3 regions of the Microbulbifer sp. ABH2_005 genome follow, and region 1 is predicted to be linked to each of the others. Evidence: predicted binding sites of a transcription regulator. Region 1 holds the regulator's gene; each other region holds the start of a gene.

The links. Region 1 encodes PhoB, which activates phosphate uptake and scavenging genes when phosphate is short. Its sites were predicted from a motif close to TGTCATAAANNTGTAACA; they were not measured.
Region 2: the regulator PhoB is predicted to act here: its motif matches at 3,753-3,770, upstream of ACXAFI_RS13755 (substrate-binding domain-containing protein).
Region 3: the regulator PhoB is predicted to act here: its motif matches at 2,088-2,105, upstream of ACXAFI_RS01620 (PhoX family protein).

Annotation. Positions count from the first base shown of each region.
Region 1 is NZ_JBSWWI010000002.1:151,152-156,507, reverse strand. It holds gene recG (ATP-dependent DNA helicase RecG) at 1-594, shown strand, start outside; gene ACXAFI_RS18175 (dicarboxylate/amino acid:cation symporter) at 607-1,926, opposite strand; gene ACXAFI_RS18170 (chorismate--pyruvate lyase family protein) at 2,073-2,654, shown strand; gene ubiA (4-hydroxybenzoate octaprenyltransferase) at 2,718-3,560, shown strand; gene phoB (phosphate regulon transcriptional regulator PhoB) at 3,670-4,374, shown strand; gene phoR (phosphate regulon sensor histidine kinase PhoR) at 4,509-5,356, shown strand, end outside.
Region 2 is NZ_JBSWWI010000001.1:3,149,904-3,155,259, reverse strand. It holds gene ACXAFI_RS13770 (Mpo1 family 2-hydroxy fatty acid dioxygenase) at 1-100, shown strand, start outside; gene ACXAFI_RS13765 (Lrp/AsnC ligand binding domain-containing protein) at 173-658, opposite strand; gene ald (alanine dehydrogenase) at 856-2,001, shown strand; gene ACXAFI_RS13755 (substrate-binding domain-containing protein) at 2,360-3,712, opposite strand; gene ACXAFI_RS13750 (16S rRNA (uracil(1498)-N(3))-methyltransferase) at 4,018-4,734, opposite strand; gene ACXAFI_RS13745 (6-carboxytetrahydropterin synthase) at 4,789-5,356, opposite strand, start outside.
Region 3 is NZ_JBSWWI010000001.1:367,317-372,672, reverse strand. It holds gene ACXAFI_RS01625 (TonB-dependent receptor) at 1-1,985, opposite strand, end outside; gene ACXAFI_RS01620 (PhoX family protein) at 2,338-4,260, shown strand; gene pstS (phosphate ABC transporter substrate-binding protein PstS) at 4,389-5,356, shown strand, end outside.

The sequences.
Region 1 (5,356 bases):
TCTGAGAGCCTGCAGGCTCAGGCAGCGGAGTCCACCGCCGAGGAATTAGCGGAGATGCTCGACGGTGCGCGCGTAGCCCTGGTACACGGGCGCCTCAAGCCAGAACAGAAAGAGCAGGTTATGAGTGCCTTTAAAGCCGGTGAGGTTGACCTGTTGGTGGCAACCACGGTGATCGAGGTCGGGGTGGATGTGCCCAATGCCAGCCTGATGATTATCGAAAACCCCGAGCGCCTGGGCCTCGCCCAGCTGCACCAGCTGCGCGGTCGGGTAGGGCGAGGCTCTATCGCCAGTCACTGTGTACTGCTTTACGGCACTCCGCTTTCACAAAATGGCCGCGCGCGTTTACAGGCACTGCGCCAGCACAGCGACGGCTTCGCCATCGCAGAAGAGGACCTGCGTCTGCGCGGCCCCGGTGAGATTCTCGGCACCCGCCAGACCGGGGAGATTCAGCACCGCATCGCCGATCTACAGCGGGATGCGGAACTGCTGCCACAGGTGCAAAAGATCGCCGTATCTCCGGCTCTGAATCAGGAAATGCGCAGCCAGCTGATCAAGCGCTGGCTACAGAACAAGCCCCGCTTTGCTGAGGCTTGATACCTGGGCGCCTCAGTGGGCGCCGATAGTATTTTGCTGGTCGTTGGCGTTTACACTGTTGTAATTGGAGTCATAGTAGACCTCCTCATCCAGTGCGCCCTCACTCTTCGCCACCACGCTGCTCACCACCGCATCGCCGGTAATATTCACTGCAGTGCGCACCATATCCAACAAGCGGTCGACGCCGATAATAATCGCGATACCCTCCAGCGGCAGACCCACCTGCTGCAGCACCATACCGAGCATGATCAGACCAACGCCGGGCACACCCGCGGTACCAATGGAAGCCAGGGTTGCCGTCAGAATTACGGTGAGATAGCCGGTAAAACCAATATCAATGCCATAGAATTGGGCGATAAAGACCGTAGCCACCCCCTGCATAATCGCGGTGCCATCCATATTAATAGTGGCGCCAAGGGGTACAGTAAAAGCAGCGATCTTGTTATCGACGCCGAGACGCTTTTCCACCGTCGACAGAGTTACCGGAATGGTGGCCGCTGAGGATGCGGTACTGAAAGCGAAGACCATGGTCGACCACATTTTCTTTATCAGCTCCAGCGGGTTGAGGCCGCTCAAAAGCTTCAAGATAATCGAGTAAACACCCAGGGCATGGAGCAACAGGGCAGATAAAACGACCAGGAAGTATTTACCCAGTTGCACTAACCCACTGAAGCCAAGATCCGCAAATGTCTTCGCCAATAGAGCAAATACCCCATAGGGTGCAAATACCATCAGCACCCCAACCATGCGCAGTACAACGGTATTCAAATCGTTAAAGAAAGCGGCAATTCGCTGGCCCGGCTCACCGCAACGGGAAATCGCGTAGCCCATCAACAGGGCAAACACGATAATCTGCAGCATATTGCCTTCGGCCATAGCCGCGACCGGGTTGGTGGGGAAGATATTCACCAGGACTTCAGAAAGGGGCGGGGACTCCTTTGGCTGGAACGTAGAATTTACCGTCGCAGCGGCCTCACTCACACCCACCCCAGGCTGGAATACCAGTGCCAGGCACAAGGCCACTGTTATGGCAATCGCCGTAGTGAGCATATAAAGCAGAACAGTTTTACCCGCCAGCGGCCCGATCCGGCTGCCCTCTGACAGGGCACAGGCACCGCTGATCAGAGAAACCAATACCAGTGGCACCACCATCAATTTCAGCGAGGCGATAAAGATCCGACCGATGATGTCGAAGAGCCCCTCTGTCAGATAGAGATTGATGGCCTCGGTAACGCCGGCACCCAACAACTGGCTGGCATTCAAGTAATTGAACAAGACCCCCAGGCCGATGCCCGCCACCATCCCCAGAAGAATTTTGGTCGTAAGCCCCATAACAAGCTTCTCTTTATAAATTCATTGTTTTCATTAAAGGGAGCACTATATCCATTGCCGCCCCGGTGAGCAAAAATCCAACGGGGTGGCGCCAGCCGCCAGAGGGCAGGGTACAATGCCCCCTTTTGCAGACTCCGGAGTTATCGTTGCACCAATCTCCATTTGTACCTGCAGGCGATTGGCAGGGGCGGCCATTTGAACCGGCGCAGTCCCAGCCACCGGAAAACCTGATGCCGTGGCTGGCCTACACCGGTTCGCTCACTGCAGCCCTGAAGCAATTAAGTGGAGGGGACTTTAGCGTGCGGGTACTAGGCCAGAGCTGGCAACTGCCTCGCGCCGAGGAATGCCGCGCACTCAATTTAAATCGCCGCAGCCGCGCCCTGGTGCGGGAGGTTTTATTGCTGGGCTGTGGCCAGCCCTGGGTTTACGCACGCAGTGTCCTGCCCCTGCGTAGCCTGCAGGGCAAGTCCCGCAACCTGCGCAGCCTGGACAGCCGCCCCCTGGGGGAGCTGCTTTTCAGCGAACCGGGAATCCGCCGCGGTGAAATAGAGTTCAACCAGTTGCGCCGCAACCCCGATTTGCAGGCTCAAGGGCTCTGCAACGAGGGCGATAACGTCTGGGGGCGCCGTTCAATATTTTGGCTGCGGGGCAAACCCCTGCTGGTGGCAGAGGCCTTCCTCACGCACTTTCGTCCCGACGGCCCACCCATAGCCCCCACAAACCAATAACCAAACACAGGGAGATAAGCTACCGTGATCAGCCAACAAATCGCCGCGCGCTGGCCCGCAGTAATGCCCTACTGGCAATTGGCGCGTATGGATAGGCCCATCGGCTCCCTGCTACTGCTATGGCCAACCTGGGCCGCACTTTGGCTCGCCGCGGGCGGCTGGCCAGGGCTGCACCTGTTTGCGGTGTTCACCCTGGGAGTCATACTGATGCGTGCGGCCGGCTGTGCGGTAAACGACTTTGCCGACCGCGAGATTGACGGCCATGTAAAGCGCACCGCCACGCGCCCACTCGCCACAGGAAGTATTACCCCCAAGGCAGCCCTGGGCCTCTTTGCCGGGCTCAGCTTCGCGGCTTTTCTACTGGTCCTCACCACCAACCGGCTAACGATTTTATTATCACTGCCAGCACTGGCATTGGCCTTCTGCTACCCCTTCGCTAAGCGCCATACTCACCTGCCACAAGTGGTACTGGGTGCGGCATTCAGTATGGGCATCCCCATGGCTTTTGCCGCAGTGACTGGCGAAGTCCCGCCACAGGCTTGGCTTCTTTATACTGCCAACCTGTTGTGGACTCTCTGCTACGACACCTTCTACGCCATGGTGGATCGGGATGACGACCTGAAAATCGGGGTCAAATCCACGGCAATTCTGTTCGGGGATATGGACAGAGCCATGACTGCAGCCCTGCAGGTTTTGGTGTTACTGGCACTACTGTTGATGGGCCAGCGCTTTGCTCTCGGCGCCATTTACTATGTGGCTATGGCTATCGTGGCGGCGCTCTTTTCCTACCAGCAGTGGCTGATCCGCGGCCGGGACAGAAACGCCTGCTTCAAAGCATTTCTCCATAACAACTGGGTAGGATTGGCGATATTTGCCGGAATATTCCTGCATTACCTCTTCAATTGATCCAGGTCTGGGAGTTGAGGCACAACCGTCATATATTTGTCATATAAATCCCGTTTAATCCCCGGTCATAACCGGGAACTTCTGACAACAGAACGGGTATGGCAGCCAAATGCACAGTAAAACAATCCTGATTGTCGACGACGAAGCAGCAGTCCGCGATATGCTGCGGGTGGCGTTGGAAATGGCAGACTACCGCTGCCTGGAGGCGGAGAACGCCCAGGAGGCCCACGCCCTGGTCATCGACGAAAAGCCAGACCTCATTCTCCTCGATTGGATGCTGCCCGATGTGTCCGGTGTGGAGCTGGCCCGCCGCCTCAAGCGCGACGAGCTGACCACTGCGGTGCCCATTATCATGCTCACCGCCAAGGGTGAAGAAGATAATAAAATCAAAGGGTTAGAGACGGGCGCCGACGACTATATCACCAAGCCATTCTCTCCCCGGGAACTGGTGGCGCGCCTCAAGGCGGTACTGCGTCGCGCCGGCCCAGCCACTCCCGAAGACCCCCTCAGCGCCGGAGATTTGGTTCTGGACCCTATCAGCCACAGGGTCAACATCAAGGGACAGCCGGTGGATATGGGCCCGACCGAATTTCGCCTGCTGACCTTCTTCCTCTCTCACCAGGAGCGCGCCTACACCCGCACCCAACTGCTGGATCATGTCTGGGGCGGTAATGTGTATGTGGAGGAGCGCACGGTCGACGTACATATCCGCCGCCTACGCAAGGCACTGGCACTGGATGGTCACGACCGCTATATCCAGACAGTGCGCGGCACCGGCTATCGATTTTCTGTGCAAACTGTCGAAAAAGTGTGACAATCCTTCTGGATCGGCACTGACTCCCGCGGTAACCCTTGGTCACTCCTGTAGAGGATCGGGTTTCTAAGATGTACTGAGTGCGGGGGTGGATACCAGCCCTCCCGACGACCGCCAGGTAACACGGCAAGGCTATGTTGGATCGCAGTATTGGCGAATTTTCGCGCTTTTTAATTATTGCACTGGGCTGCTTAACCCTAGGGTTCACCACCTCCGAGTGGTCCTTGACCCTGATCTTAGGGCTGGCAGCCTACCTGCTCTCGGTACTGTGGCAACAGCACCGCTTCAATCGCTGGCTGGCCAATGGCCGCCGCGGCCCTGCGCCCACCGCTTTTGGCATCTGGGGCGAAATCTACGACGACTTCTACCGCATGCAGCGCCGCCACCGCCGCGAAAAACAAAAGCTGCATGCCATGTTGCGCCGTGTTCAGGACAGTACCAGTGCCCTGCGCGAAGGTATTGTGGCATTGGAAAATGGCGACCACCTGGCCTGGTGGAACCCCGCCGCCGGCGAGCTGCTCGGCCTACAGTCCAGCGATCAGGGACAGTCCCTGGTGAACTTCGTGCGCGATCCCGGATTTGTCAGCTATATGCACAGCGAGGACAACAGTCCCCGTGGACCACTGACCCTGCAGGCCCCAGGCAATGAAGCTCTTCACCTACAGCTGGAAGTCACCCGCTACGGCAAGGATGAAGCTCTGGTGATCGTTCGCGATATCACTCGCCTGCACAATCTCGAGCAGATGCGCCGGGATTTTGTCGCTAACGTCTCCCACGAACTGCGCACTCCGCTCACCGTAATCGCCGGCTACCTGGAAACCCTACAGAGCAGCGATATGGCTCCCCCCGCCTGGCGACGCCCCCTGGTTCAGATGGAGGAACAAGCCGCGCGTATGACCACTTTGGTCAACGATCTGCTTCTCCTGGCACGCCTGGAGACTTCCGAGCGGAAATCCAGCGACGTCTCCGTGGATGTCCGCGA
Region 2 (5,356 bases), on a different contig from region 1:
AGGGAAAAAACCTTCGTTCTTTAAAGACGTTCAATTCTTATTGATAGGCCCCGCTTGGGTGATTGGCTTTATCTATCGCAAGCTGGGTATTCAGTACTGACTCCGTTTCTTGATAACAAAAGAGGGGCGGTGGACCAGTCGCCTCTCTTGTGATCTCACTCCTCAAATTGGGCTAGCGGTTGTAATGGACCGGCACCTCTAAAGTTTCTTTCACTTCCTCCATCACTACGTAGCTGGTGCACTCCTGTACCTCCGGTAGAGTCAAAAGCGTTTCGCCATAAAACTTGCGGTAGGCACTCATATCGGCAACTCGGGCCTTGATCAGATAATCGAAATTGCCTGAAACCAGATAGCACTCCTGTACTTCCGGTAGTGCCGCCACGGCATTGCGAAACTCCTCGAAGGCATCCTGGGCGGAACGGTTTAGGCGAATCTGCACAAATACCACCAGGGCAGCGTCGAGGAATTCTGGATTGATCAATGCGGTATAGCCCTGGATAACCCCGTCGTTTTCCAGTCGTTTCACCCGCTCGACACAGGGGGTTGCAGTCAATCCCACCTGACGGGCCAGTTCTGCATAGCTGGTGCGGCCATTTTTCTGCAGGACCCGCAAGATATTGCGGTCCACGGTATTCAGCTCTCCCGCGCGCTTGCGCATACCTTGTCTCCTTTGCGAGCGATCAGCTCAAAAAATGGTCTTGATACGAGTGCGGCTAGTTGATTCCACTAGTTTGATAAAAACTCTTGTAGAAATCCACTTTTAAAATGGCCCTATACTGGGGAAAACGCAGAAATTAGGTGTGGCTCTAATTCGTTGAAGAGACTACGCCAAACGCAGAGATTAAGGAGCAGAAAATGTTGATTGGCGTCCCGAAAGAGATCAAAAACCACGAGTACCGCATTGGCCTGACGCCGTCGAGTGTTCGCGAACTGATCGGCCATGGCCATCAGGTAATCGTACAGAAAGATGGCGGTACCGCTATCGGCTTTACCGACGAAATGTACGAGCAAGCCGGAGCCAAGATCATCGATACTCCGGAAGAAATTTTTGCCACCGCTGACATGATCGTCAAGGTAAAAGAGCCCCAGCCTCACGAGTGCGAAATGCTGCGCCCCGGACAGGTTCTTTACACTTACCTGCACCTGGCTCCAGATCCCAAGCAGACCGAGCTCCTGGTTAAATCCGGTGCTACCTGCATTGCTTATGAAACCGTGACCGACCGTTTCGGCGGCCTGCCACTATTGGCGCCGATGTCTGAAGTTGCCGGCCGTATGTCCGTACAGTGCGGTGCGCACCACCTGGAGAAAGCTCAGGGTGGCCTGGGTGTATTGCTTGGCGGCGTTCCCGGTGTAGCTCCTGCCAAGGTGCTGATTATCGGTGGCGGTGTGGTTGGTACCAATGCGGCCAAGATGGCGCTGGGCATGGGTGCCGATGTCACCATTCTGGATCGCTCCCTGCCGCGCCTGCGTCAACTGGATGATATCTTCGGCGGCGCTGTGCGTACTGAATACTCCACTAACGATGCGATTGAAAAGCACGCTTTGGATGCGGATTTGGTCGTAGGTGCAGTTCTGATTCCTGGCGCTGCAGCTCCGAAGCTGTTGACTCGCGATATCATCAGCCGCATGAAGAAAGGTGCTGTGGTTGTGGACGTGGCTATTGACCAAGGCGGTTGTTTCGAAACCTCCAAAGCGACCACTCACCAGGAGCCCACTTACGTTGTTGACGGTGTGGTGCACTACTGTGTTGCCAATATGCCCGGTGGTGTAGCGCGCACCTCTACCATGGCTCTGAACAACGCTACCCTGCCTTACGCTGTAGCATTGGCCAATAAAGGTGCCAAGCAGGCATTGTTGGATGATGCCAATTTGCTGGAAGGTCTGAATGTCCACGCCGGTATGGTGACTTACAAGGCAGTTGCCGATGTATTGGGTTATGAGTTTGTTGATCCCAAGCTGGCTTTGCAAAAAGTTGCCGAGGCTGAAGGCGCTGTAGCTTAATAATTTGCGGCTGCTATGCAGCTGCTTATTGAACAAGAAAGCGGTAACGCGCTTGTTTTGAAGGGAATTTTCCCCGGAGCGCTCTTTGGCGTTCCTCTCTGTGAGACCTGGTGGCCTCTGTCACCATTGTAGCCGCGTTTGTACGCGGCTTTTTTATGACTGCTGTATTGCTGTCCTTTATCGGGGCCGGTGTTACTGCAAGATAAATAGTCCACTTCCCAACCGTATTTCTCCCCTTAATCAATACAATTATCGGTATCGAAATAAAAAAGGGGAGGTCTCTCTAGCCTCCCCACGGTTGTTTATGCGCCCAGTTTCTATCGTCTCTTCTTCCCTGAGCCTGGCCGGGTTTTAAGGGTTAGAACAGCCAGACTTCAACTCGGCGGTTCTTGATTTTGGCTCTGGAATTATTAGAGGCAATAGGGAGGTAGGCTCCAAAGCCCTGAACGGGAGCGGTATTGATTTTATGATCGCGCAGAGCTGAGCGGACGGTCACTGCGCGAAGTTTGGATAGGATAACCGAACGCTCTGGGCTGACTTTTTCATCGCCAAACCCGATAAGTAATAGTTCTCGTCCCTGGTTTTGCGGTTTTTCCATAAACTTTGCCAGTCTCTCAATATCCTGCTGAGCCTTGTTGTCCAGTGAGGCGCTGCCCTCTGAAAATCGGAAATTAATACTGAGGCGCTCAGCATTTCGAGTCAGTTCCAAATATTCACTTGGTCCTTCCCGAGACTCCTCTGGTTTAAAGCCGATGGGAGTTTGCGCGACGAACCCGGAGGATTTCACCTGCTCTTGCCCCGACTCACTCTGTACAAAACGTAGAAATTCTTCTGCTGTTGAGTTGGAGGAATAGACTGGAGTGTATAAGAAAAGGCGGCGCGACAGGGGGTAGTCTTCCGTAGCGATGGTCAGGTGCTCAGGAGCCTGTGGGAGTGTATTTTGATCGGAAACGGCTACGGATTTTGCCTGACGAATGGATGCTAGCCCAACAAAACCGATTCCGCGCGGGTCTGAAGTAACAAGGTCGGAAAGTTGATCGTTGGACTCATAGCGCTTGGCCCTGCTGGAGAGAGAGTAGCGCTTGCCTAGCACCAGGCTTTTAAAGGTATCCCAGGTCCCGGACTGATCATCTCGCGCATAAATATTAATGCGGCCCTTGCCTTTGCCAAGTTCCGACCAGTCTTTTATTTGGCCGGAAAAAATAGCACTGATTTCCTGTAAGGTCAGTTGGTTAATAGGGTTGCGCGGATGCACGATAATCGCCAGTCCATCAATAGCAATGACATGTTCAGCCTTGCGGCTGCGCATATCACCCATTTGGCTTAGGGCGCTGAACTCGCTGTCTTTGATAGGGCGCGAAGCCATGGCGATATCTGCTTGAGCCAGTTTGAGTCCCTTAAAACCAGTGCTGGAACCGTGAGCAGCTATATCGACAAATACAGTGTTATTGCCAACTTTTGCCTGCACTCGCACTTCGTTGGGAGTTCCGAGTGGCTTGATACTGATATCAGTGGCTCCCTTCGCAGTGAAATAGTCGTGAACCAAGCTGGGCGCCAGCTGAGCACCAATGGTATTAGAGCCGTGTAGGCTGAATAATTTTCCATTGCTGTCTGAAGAAAAAGGCGAGACTGCGGCAGAGACAATTGGGCTTAGAAGGCAAACAAGAAGAAATGTTATTGAGCGGCATAATCGCTGAAAAAATAGGTACATGTGATCCTGGACCCTAGGGAAGTAAAACGAGGCCGCAAAATATGTCTTATTTATGACAAAATGATGAAATCTTGATGAATAAAGCGTGCAAAAGTCTCAAACTTAAGTTCAGCGCAGGTCATGGCGCTGGAGCAATAAACTGGAGCAATCAAGAGGTCATGTTGCCGAGGCTTTTTGAATGCAAAAAGGTTAGCGACATTAAACGTTGGTGAGAAATTTGAGAAATGCGGGTCACAAGCACCATCAAGCGTTATGAAGCTGGCTTGTGACTACTCCGCGAGATTTTTCCTTTGGGTTTGTTATTACTAACTGGAGGGAAAAAGTCGGCTTACCAGAACTGGCAGAGCCGTCTCTACCCGGAGAATCCGTGGGCCCAAGTGTACAGAATGGAATCCGGCTTCTTTGAGCTTTTCAACTTCGTAGGCAATAAATCCCCCTTCGGGGCCAATCGCCAAGGTGCAGTTCTCACTGAGGTCCATTGGACAGGACGTGCCACCGATAGGGTGGGCCACCAATTTGTGTGAACCTTGAGAGAGTTCGGGTAGCTCATCCTCTACGAAGGGTTTAAAGCGTTTGCGCAAGAGAATTTCCGGCATTTGAGTATCGACAGCCTGTTCAAGTCCGAGCAGGCATTGTTCGAACAGTTTCTTCTCGTCCAGCCAGGGGGTTTGCCAATAGGATTTTTCCACCCGGTAGCTATTGATCAAGACCAGCTTCTTAACTCCCAGTGCAGTGATATGCTGAATAATGCGCTTCAGCATTTTGGGGCGTGGCAGTGCCAGGATCAGGGTGATTGGTGGAGGTGGAGGCGGATTCCTTGTTAGTTCCACCCGCAGCTCTACCTGTTGATCGTCGAGACTGGCAATTTGCCCAGAGCCGATATTTCCATTCAGCAGGCCCACGCGCAGTTGCTGGCCGGGCTCGGCCCGGTGAACTTTGATAATATGTTCCAGCCTGCGGCCGGAGAGGCGGACGATATCGGAGCTGATAAAGTCAGCTTCATGTAAAAGAATCAGGTTCAAAACCGGGTCTCTTGAGACTATAGAAAATTACTGTTGCGAATGAGTCTTCACCGCTCACCGCTTAGTACTGGCAATGGCGCCCTTACCGAGGCCCTCATAGGCGCGAACCTTGATTTCAACGCCCGGGTGCTTTTCTGCGAGAGTTGTGGCGATATATTGAGCCAATTGCTCAACGGTGGTATCGCAATCCAAAATTTCACAAGCACTAGCGGGTAACTCTAGCGTGAAATCTCCCTGTTGGGCTCGATAGGCGAAGGTTAGGCTGTGTGTATTTTCGTTATCGTCTTGGCAAAGATCTTCCCGGGTGCCCAAATAAATATCTTTCCAGCGTTGCGCCCACTCTTGCTCTAATTGCTCGTCTCGATTTCCCTCGACAAATATTTGGATTCGGGAGCGGTGGCCGTGGGCAATGCGCTGGCAGTTACCCTGGTGTTTTTTCAGGCCGTGGCTGTAGTGATAAAAAGCATCCTGGATTTGCTCGTCTTCAAACGACAGCTTGAGCTGTTCGACACTGGCGGGGAAGGAGCTGGCCAGTTGTTGCACACTCCAGCGGGCAACATTTTCTGCATTGATAATGTCACTTTCCACCAGGGCGAATGCCTGCCCCGGTCCCGATACTGAG
Region 3 (5,356 bases), on a different contig from region 1:
CGGGATTCGTAGGGTTGTAAATTCGGGTTGCCAGCTTCCACTTCCAGCTCACCGTCGTCGTACTCAATTTTAGTCGGTGACGGATTCAGGTGACCAAACGAGGGACGTGAAAGGGACTCGGTGTAAGCTGCGCGTAGAACAATATTATCGTTGTAGTCAAACTTGAAGTTGACACTGGGAAAGAAATGATCGTAATCGCGCTGGAAGTTGACTGCACTGACATAGACCTCTTCAGCGATAGGATCAGCATCGGGCACCGGCTCCTCAGATTCGATGACACGCATCCCTTCGGCACTGAAATCGGTGTGCTCATAGCGCACACCAAAAACCCACTGGATACGATCGAGTTCTATGGTATTCATCACATAGAGTGCGCTGATATCTTCCTGCATCTTATAATCCCGCGCAGAGGAGAGCGCGGTTTCGGTTTCATCCAATTCAAAACTGGCGATATTGCGATTGATAAAGCTGTTGAGACTGCCAGGGTTAACTCCCGACCCAAAAGTATCGAGGCCGTAGTCGATATCGTTGCGGACAAAATCTACCAGCGTAAAATCACCACCAAAGCCATCATAAACACTGGCATTCAGGTCACCGCTCTTTTCCCGCTGGCGTTCGTGCAAGCCAAACTGCACGGTTGAGGCATAATCTCCCCACTCTATTTCCCTGGAAAAATCCAAGCGTACACTCAGCTCCTCATCCTCGGTGAAATTATCCTCAATCACCAGCTCGTCCAACTGGTAATTAGCGGGGTCTAATATTCTTTCAGCATCGGAACGGCCCACCGCCATACGCGGGGTCTTATCGGCTTCCACATAACCCAGGCGCAGTGGTTCGAGGACAAAGTCGGTATCACGGCGGTGAGGCTCGGATTCCTCCGCATGGGAATAGCCCAGCGCGTAGAACAGGCCCCACTGTTCGAAATTGTGCTCACCACCCAGTACTGTCGAAATAATTTCCTGTTCTTCCAGGCGATCCTTCAGAGACTTTTCCAGTGCCGCCTCGTCCCAAATTGCGGAATTTCTGGAAATCGTTTCCGGCTCATCGCGCTCAGCATCCAGTTTCCAGGAATTGCGCTGGCGAATCTCCTGATCGGAGAAGTCGGAATAAAGACTGTGCAGATATATACGTGCGTCACTGCTCAGTTCCAGATCAAAATTGGCGGCCACGCCGGTGCGCTCGCGGGTAATGGTGTAGTCCCGCTGCTCTATTTCGGTTGCACCGATTCCCTCACTACCATCCTCGGCCACAAGTTGTCTCCAGCTGCCATCGGTCTCGATATTTTCAGAACCAAAATCCCGTTCCTGATGGCTAACCGCCAGGGCAACACCGAAACGCCTATCGCCCTCGAGATCGAAAACATTGGTCATGGTGGCTGCGTATTTGGGGCTGTGCTCTTCCTGCAGATCGCTGTAACTGTTTTCAACGCTGAATTTATAGCGGCTGCCATCGTAATCCAGTGCGTTGATACTCTTGATCTCTATCGCCCCGCCGATGGAGTCTGCACTCATATCTGGAGTTAGGGTCTTAAATACTTCCAAGCTGGCGAGCAGGTCTGAGGGAATCACATCCAGGGCCACAGCGCGACTATCTGTTTCCGGTGCGGGCAGACTCACGCCATTGATGGTGGCGGCATTCAGGTTCGGATCTATACCGCGCACCCCCACAAAACGCCCCTCCCCCTGGTCGCGGGCGATAAAGACCCCCGGCATCCGCTGCAGGGCCTCGGTCACATTGGCATCCGGCAACTCACCGATGGCATCAGAGGTTTGTACCGCCACCAGCTTGTTGGAGTCCCGCTGGCGATCCAGGTCACTGCGCGCGTTGCTGGCTTGGGCGGTAACAGTCACCGTTTCCATGGCACGGGCCTGGTTGTCCTGTGCATAGGTATTAGCACACAGAGTGGCATTGGCGCAAAAAATTGCGGCGGCAAGTGTGGTAATGGGTGCATTGGGCAATCGAAAACTGATGTTTGTATTTTTCATGGCGTCCCACTCCGATTAATGCCGATGGCGTATTTAGTGGCTTATGAGTTGGAGCGCAGACTAGTGGGCGACTATGAACTTTACATGACGGTTTTTTTAAGCTGTCATCAAGCTTTCAGAAATACCTGGGAATATTCCCGCAAAAATGAAATATCATTCATTATTTATTTGGTGTTAAGCAAAAAATTTATTACTTATAACTTTATTGGCTGCAAACTGAACTAAGCAGACTGAACTAAATAGATGAGTCACCAGTTGAGGTAGCCAGAAAATACAATAATTTCCACCTTATGATTTTTTAGTCGTCCAATAAAAGCCTTTTTCTCAGGTTTCCTGCAATGGAGCAGCTGTAATGAAAGATTTCCCGAAAAATCCCGGCCGCCGAATGCTACTCAAAGCCATAGGCGGTGCCACTGCTGCGGGCGCCGCCACCAGCTTTATTCCCGGTTGTGGCTCGGAGCATAAACAGAAGAATCTTTCTTTCCAGGAAATTCCCCATAGCCTGGATTTCAACCATCACCTGCCGCAGGGTTATAGCGCTGATATTCTGCTGAGCTGGGGCGACCCCATTGTCGATAACATCGAGCAGTTTGATCCGAAAAAACTGACCGTACAGAGTCAGTCGCAACGCTTTGGCTACAACAATGACTTTATCGCCTTTATGCCACTGGCAGAGGATACCCCTGCGGGGCGCGGTGATATTCACTGCCAGAGCGGCAATAGCGATCGCGGCCTGCTGTGTGTAAACCACGAATATACCCAGCCGCACCTGATGTTTTCCGACTATAACGATGAATATAGTGCCACCCGTGGTGTCAGCGCAGAGCACGTCGCAATAGAAATGGCCGCCTGCGGGCACTCGGTTGTGGAAATCAAGCGCGCAGGCAAGGGCTGGCAGCCTGTCTTAGACAGCCCCTATAACCGCCGCATCACCTCAACCACGCCGATGCAAATTAGCGGCCCCGCCGCCGGGGACAAGCGCCTGCAAACCACTGCAGATCCCTCTGGCGCCCAGGTGCTCGGCACCATTGGCAACTGCGCCGGTGGCAAGACCCCCTGGGGCACGGTGTTGGTGGCCGAAGAGGGGTTTGGCGGCGCTTTCCAGGGTGACCCCGACAAGATCGAGGACCCTCGCGAGGCACGCAATCATCGCGATTTCGGTATAACACCCCACAACCGCAACTTGGGCGAATACGACCGGCGCTTTGATATCCAACACGAACCCAACGAGCCCAACCGCTTTGGCTGGATGGTGGAGTACGACCCCTACGATCCCCAGTCCACTCCGCGCAAACTGACCAACCTGGGCCGGTTTGAACACGAGGGCTTTACCCTGGTATGCAAGCCTAACCAACCCGCAGTGGCCTATGGCGGCGATGATGACGAGGGTCAGTTTGTCTACCGCTATGTCTCGAAAGAGGCTTACCTTCCACAAGATCCGGTCCACAATCGCAAGTTGCTGACCGAGGGCACACTCTATGCCGCACGTTTTGATCAGGACGGCAGCGGACAGTGGCTGCCGCTGGTATTCGGGCAGGGGCCTCTAAGCAGTAAAAATGGTTTTCACAACCAGGCAGATGTCTTGATTGATGTTCGCCGAGCCGCCGCATTGCTGGGCGCTACCCCCATGGATCGCCCGGAGGATGTGGAGACCAATCCCCACAACGACTGCACCTATGTAATGCTGACCAAGAATAAACGCCGCGCCGAGGATGGAGTGGATGCTGCCAATCCCCGCGCACGCAACGCTGCCGGGCATATTTTGGAAATTGTTCCCCCTGGAAAAAGTGGCGCAAGAGATCACACTAACGACAAGTTTCGCTGGCGGCAGTTTCTTCTGGGTGGTAACCCCAATGCCGAAAACCCCTTGGAACGCGGCGCCTACGGCCAGCAATCCAGCGACAACATTTCCAGTCACGGTTGGTTTGCCAATCCGGATAATGTCGCCTTCGATCCCCAGGGCAATATGTGGGTGGCCACAGACGGCTGTGAGAGCTTCGGCTTTCACGATGGACTCTGGGCCATAGCCACCGAGGGCCCACTGCGCGCCGCGCCCAAGCACTTCTTTGGTTGCCCCCGGGGCGCCGAAGTATGCGGCCCAGAGTTTACTCCTGATGGCAAAACCCTGTTTGTCTCGGTGCAACACCCCGCCGATGCCCTCAATTCTACCTACGACCAACCCCTGCACCGCTGGCCGGATAACAACCCAGAGCTACCACCGCGCCCCTCGGTATTGGCCATCTACCGGGACGATGGCGGCGAAGTAGGTAGTTAATATCATTGGGGCGGCGCACTTTCACACGGCGCCGCCAGCCCTGCTAGAATTTTTCTATTGAAGCCCTTTTTTGCGGCTCGCCGCCGGCCTCGAATAAGAGGCTGGCGGCCATTTAGTTGAGGTACCCCATGTTATCGAGGTGCGCCGCTGTTCTACGCCGCCTTGCAGTCATCCTGGTGGTGGCCACTAGCATCCCACTCCTGGGCCTGCAGCTTCAAGCTCAGGTACCAGAAAACCCCGTTAACTTACGGGGCAGTGGCGCCAGTTTTCCCTACCCGGTTTATGTGGAGTGGTTTCGCCAGTTCACTCATCGCGAAAACAATATTTTTATTTTTTACGAAATGACCAGTAGTGGCGACGGTATTCGCGATTTTCTCGGCCATACCGTAAATTTTGCCGCCTCCGACGCGGCCATAGAAATCGATGAGCTAAAAAAGGTCAAAGAGGGCGGTGTTGTATTGCCCGTTACCGCTGGGCAGGTGGTATTGGTGTTTAACTTGCCTGGTATCGACACATTAAAGCTATCACGGAAAGCCTATGTAGGCATTTTTATGGGCAAGGTTCGCCACTGGGATGACCCGCTTATCGCTGCCACTAATCCCGATATTAAATTACCGCGTACGGAAATCTCTGTGGTCACCCGCTCGGAGAGCTCGGGTACATCCTATATTTTTTCCGGTCACCTCAGCGCTGTTAGTGAGGAGTTTCGCCAAAATATTGGGCTCAACCGCACTCCCGACTGGCCCAGGTTATCAACCTTCAAACGAGCACCCGGCAACCAGGGCGTGGCGGCCAAGGTGCGGGAAATTCCAGGGGCCATTGGCTATGTGGAGCACGGCTTTGCCAAAATCGTAAACTTACCGCTAGCGGTTTTAGAAAACCGTTCGGGTCGGTATATCGAGGCCAATGCTGAAACTGGGTCAGCCGCTTTGGAAGAAGTGGAATTTCCCGATAGCAAGCTACCGGTAAGCGGTGCCCCCAATCTGATCGCCTGGGTTTGGGACCCCGAGGGCAAGGATGCTTACCCAATTACCAGCTTTTCCTGGCTACTGCTCTACGCCAAGCAGGAGGACAATATCGCTCAGGCTTTGCGACA